DNA from 3 places in the Acidovorax sp. NN32 genome. Region 1 is predicted to be linked to each of the others. Evidence: predicted binding sites of a transcription regulator. Region 1 holds the regulator's gene; each other region holds the start of a gene.

Region 1 (3,272 bases):
GCACCTGGCGAAGTCTTATGGCAGCCGCAAGGTCGTCAAGGACGTTTCGCTGGTCGTGCAAAAAGGTGAGGTCGTGGGGCTGCTCGGCCCCAACGGCGCGGGCAAGACCACCTCGTTCTACATGATCGTGGGCCTGGTGCGCAGCGACGAGGGAGACATCCGCATCGACGGCCAATCGGTGGCCCACATGCCCATCCACCGGCGCTCGCGCCTGGGCCTGTCGTACCTGCCTCAGGAAGCCTCGATCTTTCGCAAACTCACGGTCGAAGAGAACGTGCGCGCCGTGCTGGAACTGCAGCGTGGTGATGACGGTCAGCCGCTCTCGCGCGACGCCATCGAGGAGCGCCTGACGGCCCTGCTCCAGGAGCTGCGCGTGGACCACCTGCGCGCCTCGCCCGCCATGGCCCTGTCCGGCGGCGAGCGCCGCCGCGTCGAGATTGCCCGGGCCCTGGCCACACAACCGCGTTTCATCCTGCTGGACGAGCCCTTTGCCGGCATCGACCCCATTGCCGTGATCGAGATCCAGCGCATCATCGGCTTCCTGAAGGCGCGGGGCATCGGCGTGCTCATCACCGACCACAATGTGCGCGAAACCCTGGGCATCTGCGACCACGCCTTCATCATCAGCGATGGCCGCGTGCTCGCGCAGGGCACGCCGTCCGAGATCGTGGACAACGCCGAGGTACGACGTGTTTACCTTGGCGAACACTTCAGGATGTAGACATGGCCCCCACGCTTGTCACTTCGTGTACTGCGCTGCCCCCCGAAGGGGCCTTCACGCCTTGGGGCGGCCCGGCGGCGCTCAATCAATGAAGCCTGGACTCTCGCTGCGCGTCTCGCAGCATCTTGCATTGACCCCCCAGCTTCAGCAGTCCATTCGGCTGCTGCAGTTGTCCACGCTCGAACTCTCGCAGGAAGTCGAGCAGATGCTCGACGAAAACCCGTTCCTCGAACGCAATGCCGACGAAGCTCCGCGCGAGGAGTTTGGCCTGGAAGCCGCCGACACGCCCGCGCAGCCCGATGAGTACAGCGCCGATGATGCTATATTTTCAGGAGCTAGCAGCGCAAGCAGCACAAGCGCTGAAGGCCAAAATGATGCTGAAACGCCGAGTGCTGGCGCTGACGAGCCTGACTGGAGCGGTGACGGCACGGTAGAAATGGCGCCCAACGACGCGGAGTGGGGCGGGGATGCGCCCGCCCGCAACCGCAACGACTCCGAAGGCGACGAGGCCGACGCCACCGAGCTGGCCCGTTCGCATGAATCGCTGACCGCCTTTTTGCACCGTCAGGCACTGGCGCTGCGCTTGTCAGAGATTGACCGCGCAGCGCTGCGTTTTCTCATTGAATCGCTCAACGACGACGGCTACCTCGAAGAGTCGCTGGAAGAGCTGGCTATCAGCCTGGCCGGGCCGGACGACCTGGAGCAGATTGAAGAGCTGGTGCACCGCTTCACCGTGGCCCAGCGCCTGCTGCAAAGCCTGGAGCCCACCGGCGTGGGCGCGCGCAACCTGGCCGAATGCCTGACGCTGCAGCTCACGGCGCTGGCTGCCGACGAGGACAGCGATGCTGACCCCGACACGGTGCAGACCGCGCTGCGCATTTGTCAGCAGCCGCTGGAGATGCTGGCCCGCCGCGACATCCGCCGCCTGACGCAGCTGTGTGGCGACGGCGAAGAGCGCACTCGCGCCGCCATGGCGCTGATCGCTCGCCTGGAGCCCCGCCCCGGCCGTCGCTTTGCCGACGTGGAGCGCAACATCATCATTCCCGATGTCATCGTGCGCAAAGCCGGGCGTGCCAATGGACGCGATGGCCAGCACAACTTCATCGTCAGCCTCAACCCCGATGTGATGCCGCGCCTGCGCGTGCACGACATCTATGCTGGCGCCCTGCGCGGCCACAAGGGCGGCGAGGGTCACCAGGGCATGCAGCAGCGCCTGCAGGAGGCGCGCTGGTTCATCAAGAACATCCAGCAGCGCTTTGACACCATCCTGCGCGTCTCGCGCGCCATCGTGGAGCGGCAAAAAAGCTTCTTCACCCACGGCGAGTTGGCCATGCGCCCGCTGGTGCTGCGCGACATCGCCGACGAACTGGGCCTGCACGAATCCACCATCAGCCGCGTGACCACCGCCAAATACATGGCTACGCCAATTGGCACGTATGAGCTGAAGTACTTCTTTGGCTCCGGCCTTGGCACCGAGACCGGCGGCAACGCATCTAGCACCGCCGTGCGCGCCCTCATCAAGCAGTTTGTGGCCGCAGAAAGCCCCGCCAAGCCGCTGTCCGACAGCCAGATCGCTGAGATGCTCAAGGAACAGGGCATCGAGTGCGCACGCCGCACCGTGGCCAAGTACCGCGAAGCGCTCAAGATCGCGCCGGCCAACCTGCGCAAGGCGCTGTAGGTACCCCGGTTGGGGGCGCATGGCTCGCCCTGTTTGAATTTTTCGTTTTTCTATCCGCCACCCCACCATGGCCCGCATCGTCTTCGACCTCCCCCCGCACTTCGGCTTTGCCACCGAGCTGCAGATCTACATCAGCCACGTCAACCAGGGCGGGCACCTGGACAACGCGCAACTGCTGAGCCTGGTCTCTGAAGCGCGGGTGCGCTTCTTCCAGTCGCTGGGCTACCCCGAGGCCGACGTGGGCGGGCTGTCCATCGTGGTCGGCGACATCGTGGCGCAGTACAAGTCCGAAGGTTTCCATGGCGAGACCATGCGCGTGGAGATGGCGCCTGCGGACTTCAACCGCTATGGGTTTGACCTGGTCTTTTGCATGACCGAGAAGACCTCAGGCCGCGAGGTGGCGCGCGGCAAGATCGGCATCGTCTTCATCGGCAAGGCCGACCGCAAGGTGGCGCCGATCCCCGAATCCATCCGCCAATTGCTGCTGGCCCGCGCGGGAACGCCGGATTCCCACGCATTGTCTGAGCGCGTATCCTCCCCATCGACATGAACCAACTCCAACTTTTTCTCCCCTGCGCCGCTGGTGTGGAGGGCTTTCTGGCCGACGAGGTGCATGGCATCACCGGCCTCACGGGGCAAGACCTGCTGGTCGGCCGCGGCGGCGTGCTGCTGCGCGCCTCGTGGCGCGAGGCGCTGCTGCTCAACCTGCACAGCCGCCTGGCCCAGCGCGTGCTGGTGCAGCTGGCGCACCGCCCGTACCGCTCCGAGAACGATCTCTATGCCATGGCCAGCGACGTGGCCTGGGAAATCTGGTTCACCACGCGCCAGACCTTCAAGGTCGAGGTGACGGCCCAGCACAGCCCGCTGCAGAGC
Region 2 (3,272 bases), 400 kb from region 1:
TAGCCGCAGATGATCACGTGTTTGCTGGTGTTGATGGATTTGCGCGCGATGGACGTCATCTGCAGCGACTGCTGCAGCCAGTCGCTGGCCACCAGCTTCATTACGATGCGGTTGCTGTACATGATGAGAAACGGCGTCGCCAGCATCGACAGCACCATGGCGGCCAGGATGGGGTTCATCAGCGCGGGCTGCACCAGCCCGTTGGCCTGCGTGAGCGACAGCAGCACAAATCCGAACTCCCCCGCCTGGGCCAGGTAGAGCCCGGTGCGCAGGGCCACGCCCGTGGTGGCCCCCATGCTGCGGGCCAGCACCAGGATGATCCCCAGCTTGACCACCAGCGGCACCGTCAGCAGGGCCAGCACCAGCGCCCAGCGGTCCACCAGGATGTGCCAGTCCAGCATCATGCCGATGGTGATGAAGAACAGGCCCAGCAGCACGTCGTGAAACGGGCGGATGTCCGTGCCCACCTGGTGCTTGTACTCCGTCTCGGACACCAGCACGCCCGCGATGAAGGCGCCCAGCGCCAGGCTCAGCCCCGCCAGTTCGGTCAGCCAGGCCAGGCCCAGCGTGATCAGCAGCAGGTTGAGCATGAACAGCTCCTCGCTCTTGCGCCGCGCCACCAGCGTGAGCCACCAGCGCATGAACCGCTGCCCGCCCGTGAGCAGAATGCCCACCAGCACCGTGGCCTTGACCAGCGCCCACGCCAGCGCGGTCAGCAGCTGGTCTGACGAGGAACTCAGCGCGGGGATCAACACCAGCAGCGGCACCACGGCCAGATCCTGGAACAGCAGAATGCCCATCACGCGGCGGCCATGTTCGCTTTCGAGCTCGGCCCGCTCGGCCATGAGCTTGACCACAATGGCCGTGCTGCTCATCGCCATCACGCCCGAGAGCGCCAGCGCCGTCTGCCAGCCCATATCCCACACGCCGCCCACCCAGCGGGAGAGCACCAGTGCCGCGCCGGTGACCACCACCATCGTCAGCACCACCTGCATCAGCCCCAGGCCGAACACCTGGCGCCGCATGGCGCGCAGCTTGGGCAGGCTGAACTCCAGCCCGATGGCGAACATCAAGAACACCACGCCAAACTCGCCCAGGTGCCGCACCCCTTCCGAGTTCTGCGTCAGCGCCAGCGCATGGGGGCCAATGAGCACCCCCGCAGCCAGGTAGCCGAGCATGGGTGGCAGCTTGAGGCTGCGGCAGACCACAACACCCAGCACTGCGGCCAACAGGTAAAGCAAGGTGAGGGCGAGTGAGGACATGGTTCGATGCTATCCGAGCCTTCCTGCGGCCCTCGGTGTTTTCTGTCCGAAGCAGGGTCCATGCCAGAGCCAGGGCAAAAAATCTGCCACCCGCGCAGGCATGCCCGGTCGATAGAATCCACCGGATGATCCCTGTGCCCGCCACGCTGCCCCTTTTTGACGCCGAACAGGCCCTGCGCCTGGCCCGCGAGACCTTTGACATTGAGGCGGCGGCGCTGACCGGGCTGGCGGCCCGCGTCGATGGCGTGTTTGCCGAGGCTGTGTTGATGGTGCTGCAGGCCCGTGGCCGTGTGGTGGTGATGGGCATGGGCAAAAGCGGCCACGTGGGCCGCAAGATTGCAGCCACGCTGGCATCTACGGGCACGCCGGCGTTTTTTGTGCACCCGGCCGAGGCCAGCCACGGCGATCTGGGCATGGTCACGGGCGACGACCTGGTCCTGGCGATCTCCAACAGTGGCGAAAGTGGTGAACTGACGGCCATCCTGCCCGTGCTCAAGCGCCTGGGCGCCCCGCTGATCGCGATGACCGGCGGGCTGCAGTCCACGCTCGCCCGCCATGCCGACCTGGTGCTCGACTGCAGCGTGGAGCGTGAGGCCTGTCCCCTGAACCTGGCCCCCACCGCCAGCACCACGGCCCAGCTGGCCATGGGTGACGCGCTGGCCGTAGCCCTGCTCGACGCCCGGGGCTTCCGCCCTGAAGACTTTGCCCGTTCGCACCCTGGCGGTGCGCTGGGGCGCAAGCTGCTCACCCATGTGAGCGATGTCATGCGCACCGGCAGCGAGGTGCCGCGTGTGGCGCCCGACGCCTCCTTCAGCGACCTTATGCGCGAAATGAGTGCCAAGGGCCTGGGCGCCTCGGCCATCGTGGATGCTGCTGGCCAGGTGCTGGGCATCTTCACCGACGGCGACCTGCGCCGCCGCATTGAGGCCGGGGCCGACCTGCGCACGGCCACGGCGGGCCAGGTCATGCACCCCCACCCGCGCCGCATTGCCCCGGATGCCCTTGCGGTGGACGCCGCCGAAATGATGGAGGCGCATGCCATCACCAGCGTGCTGGTGGTGGATGCGGGAGGGGTGCTCACGGGGGTGGTGCACATCGGCGACCTGATGCGAGCCAAAGTCATATGACCTCATTGGATAGGACCCCCCTGAGTCGCTTCGCGCCTTCCCCCCTTGAAGGGGAGACGCACCCCCTGGCCCGGCGAAGCCGGTTCCACGGGTGCACTGGCTTTGGCCGTGCTTGTTCAAACGCTGCGTGATGACTTCTGACGTGACCTTTCCGGTGCTGCAATTTCCCCCCGAGCTGCTGCTGCGCGCCCAGAGCGTGCGTATCGCTTTCTTTGATGTCGATGGCGTTCTGACCGATGGCGGCCTGTATTTCAGCGAATCGGGCGAAACGCTCAAGCGCTTCAATACGCTGGACGGGCATGGGCTCAAGCTGCTGCAAAAGGCAGGCATCACGCCTGCGGTCATCACGGGCCGCGACTCCGCACCGCTGCGCGTGCGCCTGAAGGCGCTGGGGGTCGAACACGCGGTGTTCGGCACCGAAGACAAACGCCCCGCCGCTGAGCAGATGCTGGCCACGCTGGGGCTGGACTGGTCCCAGGCTGCTGCGATGGGTGACGACTGGCCCGACCTGCCGGTGATGCGCCGCAGTGCTTTCGCGTGCGCCCCGGCCAACGCCCAGGCCGAAGTGCGCCACGCCGCCCATTTTGTGACGCAGGCCCGGGGCGGCGATGGTGCCGCGCGCGAACTGTGTGATCTGCTGCTGGTGGCCTCGGGCCGCTATGCCGCACTGCTGGCGGAGTACACCGCATGAACCGGGGTTTTCTGCGCTCTTTCCCCACCTGCCAGGTTGTCGTGCCTAGCCCGGAGGCAACACCGTGATGCGCAACTGGGTCCGCCAGGGCTGGGAACAGTTCTCGCTCTATCTGCCCGTCGTGCTCATGGGGCTGCTGGCGCTGGGCACCTGGTGGCTGGTGCGCAACGCGCCCATGCCCCTGCTGCCTGC
Region 3 (3,272 bases), 800 kb from region 1:
ACGTTGTCCTCCTGGGCACGTTGGCGTGCGAACCGCACGATCTCCAGCGCATATTCAACGTTGGCAGCCATCCATTCGGTGTCGGTCACGCGCCCCGTCTTGCGGCGCAGCAGCACATGCAAATGGGCGGCAATGGCAAGCTTGTCGGAATCGGGCATGGTCGGCTCCTTATGGCATTTCAGTCATCCATGGCGCTGCGCACCACCAACTGGCCATGACAGGGGCGCAGCCCAAGCCAGTGCCACCGTGGAACTGGCTTTGCCAGGCCACGGGTGGCGTCCCCCTCGGGGGAAGACGCGAAGCGGCTCAGGGGGGCTTCCATCTACCCCAGGCGCTCACGGTGCTGGGCAATGTCGAGCCCGGTCTGCTCGCTCTGCTCATCCACCCGCAGGCCCACAGCCAGGTTGGTGATCCACAACAGCACGGCGGTTGCGACGAGGCTGTAGGCCATCACAGCGCCCACGCCAATGGCCTGGGTGAGCAAGCTGCCTGGCACACCCCCCACGGTGCGGCTGGCCAGCATGCCTGTGAGCAGCGAGCCCACGATGCCGCCGATGCCATGCACCCCAAACACGTCCAGGGAATCGTCGGCGCGCAGCAGGCGCTTGAGCCCCGTGGCGCCCCAGTAGCAGGCCAAACCCGCCACCACGCCAATCACCACTGCCGAGCGCAGCGTGACAAAACCCGCAGCAGGCGTAATGGCCACCAGGCCCGCCACCAGGCCAGAGCAAAGCCCCAGCAGGGATGGCCGCCCGCGCACCACCCACTCGCCCAGCATCCACGACAAGGCACCCGCCGCTGCGGCCAGGTGCGTCACCGCCATCGCCAGCCCCGCACGGCCGTCGGCGGCCACGGCAGAGCCTGCGTTGAAGCCGAACCAGCCCACCCACAACAAGCCCGCGCCCGCCATGGTCAGCCCCAGGTTGTAGGGCTCGAACGCCTCGCGCCCATAGCCCGTGCGCCGCCCCAGGAACCACGCGCACACCAGCCCGGCCACACCCGCATTCACGTGCACCACCGAGCCTCCGGCAAAGTCCAGCGCACCCATCTGGGCCAGCCAGCCCCCTGGCTCCCACACCCAGTGCGCCACAGGGGCGTAGACCAGCAGGGTCCAAAGGCTGATGAAGATCAGCATGGCGGAAAACCGCATGCGCTCGACAAACGCCCCTACCAGCAGCGCGGCAGTGATGATGGCAAACGTGAGCTGGAACATGGCGTACACCGACTCGGGGATGTGCGGCGCCACATGGCTTACGGCCAGCTTGCCGCCAGCGAGCTGAAAGTCCAGGCCCGCAAAGCCGATGCGGTCCCATCCCCCCAGCCAGGGGCTGCCCGGGGTGAAGGCCAGCGAGTAACCCGCCCCAAACCACAGCAGGCTGACCAGCGCGGCAATGGCCACCACGCTGGCCATGGTGTTGAGCACGTTCTTCTTGCGCACCATGCCTGCGTAGAACAGGGCAATGCCCGGCAGCGTCATCAGCAGCACCAGCGCTGTGGAGGTCATCATCCACGCGGTATCTGCCGCGCTGATCGTGGACTGCGCCACCAGCCCGGGACGTGTGAGGGACAAGGAAGGCACCGCTCCCGCCGCCACCTCTGGCGCCGTCTGCGCCAGCGCACTCGCGCACAGGCCCAGACACAGCGACCCTACCCCAACGAACCGGTGGTTGACTCCCCGCATGGCGGCTCCCTTTCGCAAATTGTTACAAGCGCGATTGCACGAGCCGTGCCAGCCCCAACACCCCGATTCCGCCCCTGGAAACCCGATCACTGCCCCACAACGGGGGCGGGAAACCCCCAATGCACCAGCGGAGTGCAGTCGCTACAGTTGCGGCACTCGAAAGCGCGCTTCGGTGTGCCAAGCGAGGGGCCCGAGGAGACACTCTTTCTACCAATAAACAAATTTCAAGCACCCAACGAGGTGCGTTTTTTTCCAGGCGCTGGCGATCCCAGCGCCTTTTTCTTGCCTGTTCTACGCTGGCCTCCCTTTCGCAATGCCCCGGGGAGTCCTGAATCCATAGCAGGCAAGCTGCGAAAATCCTGCGATGGAATGGATTTTTATTACCTTTGCCTCGCTGCTCGCAGGCTTCGTGGATGCCATCGTGGGGGGTGGCGGGCTGGTGATGGTGCCGGCCCTGTTTGCGGCTTTCCCCGGGGCGCCCCCTGCCACGCTGCTGGGCACCAACAAGGCGGCCTCGGTGTGGGGCACGGCCATGGCCACCTGGCAGTACAGCCGCAAGGTGCAGGTTCGCTGGTCGGCCATGCTGCCCGCGGCAGCGGCCGGTTTTGCGGGGTCGTTTGCAGGCGCCTGGGCCGTGACCGTGATGTCGGCCGACTTCCTGCGCAAGCTGCTGCCCCTGGTGCTGCTGGGGGTGCTGGTCTACACGCTGGCCAAGAAAGAGTTGGGGCGGCACCACACACCCCGCTTTGCGGGCAGGGCCGAAGTGCTGGCGGCCTGCCTGATCGGCGTGGTCATCGGCTTTTATGACGGCTTCTTCGGCCCGGGCACCGGCAGTTTCTTCGTTTTTCTGTTTGTGCGGCTGCTGGGCTATGACTTCCTGAACGCCTCGGCCTCGGCCAAGCTGCTCAATTGCGCCACCAACATCGCCGCCATCGCGCTGTTTGCCGCCAAGGGCCATGTGTGGTGGCACTTTGCGGTGACGCTGGCCATCGCCAATGTGGTGGGCAGCCTGCTGGGCACGCACCTGGCGCTCAAGCACGGCACGGGTTTTGTGCGTGGCATCTTCATCGTGGTGGTGAGCACGCTGATCCTCAAGACGGGTTACGACGCGTTCCTGCGCTAGCCGAGGCCCGAAGGGGCTCGTGCCCCCGGATGGCATCATGCTTGCTAAGCTGAGCTGGCCTACCACCAGGGCGCCCCGAGGTCATCGGGGTTGCCCTGCATGGCCCGAATGTGAACGCCCGTCCTATAATTTCTGCGCATTTCCGTTTGATGACGAGGCCCATCGCTGTTGGCGATGCCTGCATTCACCCGCTCCGGCTTGCCTACCCGCATGCCGGATTTTTTGTACCTGAACCACCCCCACAGGAACCTGCCATGAAGTTTTTCAAGTCTGCCGTTGTCACCGCCGTGGCGCTGTGCGCTGCCCTCGCCGTCCAGGCCCGCACGCTGGACGAAATCAAGAAGGACGGCAAGATCATCGTGGCCACCGAAGGCCAGTTTGCCCCGTTCAACTTCTTCGAAGGCACCAAGCTGACGGGTTTCGAGGTGGAAGTGGCAGAGCTGGTGGTCAAGAAGATGGGCCTGAAGC

The links. Region 1 encodes sigma-54, which starts transcription at its own class of promoters, with help from an activator protein. Its sites were predicted from a motif close to TGGCANGNAANCTGCTTT; they were not measured.
Region 2: ACT89O_RS24510 (KpsF/GutQ family sugar-phosphate isomerase) is a predicted target of sigma-54. The motif match lies at 1,335-1,352, and genes of this name have one in related genera.
Region 3: ACT89O_RS01810 (ammonium transporter) is a predicted target of sigma-54. The motif match lies at 1,715-1,732, and genes of this name have one in related genera.

What each region holds. Positions count from the first base shown of each region.
Region 1 covers NZ_CP199679.1:4,902,630-4,905,901, reverse strand. Annotated here, with positions in the region: gene lptB (LPS export ABC transporter ATP-binding protein) at 1-721, shown strand, start outside; gene ACT89O_RS22695 (RNA polymerase factor sigma-54) at 810-2,399, shown strand; gene ACT89O_RS22690 (acyl-CoA thioesterase) at 2,467-2,949, shown strand; gene ACT89O_RS22685 (THUMP domain-containing class I SAM-dependent RNA methyltransferase) at 2,946-3,272, shown strand, end outside.
Region 2 covers NZ_CP199679.1:5,299,020-5,302,291, reverse strand. Annotated here, with positions in the region: gene ACT89O_RS24515 (monovalent cation:proton antiporter family protein) at 1-1,262, opposite strand, end outside; gene ACT89O_RS24510 (KpsF/GutQ family sugar-phosphate isomerase) at 1,388-2,389, shown strand; gene ACT89O_RS24505 (KdsC family phosphatase) at 2,520-3,080, shown strand; gene lptC (LPS export ABC transporter periplasmic protein LptC) at 3,148-3,272, shown strand, end outside.
Region 3 covers NZ_CP199679.1:387,869-391,140, reverse strand. Annotated here, with positions in the region: gene ACT89O_RS01815 (hypothetical protein) at 1-158, opposite strand, end outside; gene ACT89O_RS01810 (ammonium transporter) at 323-1,681, opposite strand; gene ACT89O_RS01805 (sulfite exporter TauE/SafE family protein) at 2,046-2,804, shown strand; gene ACT89O_RS01800 (transporter substrate-binding domain-containing protein) at 3,059-3,272, shown strand, end outside.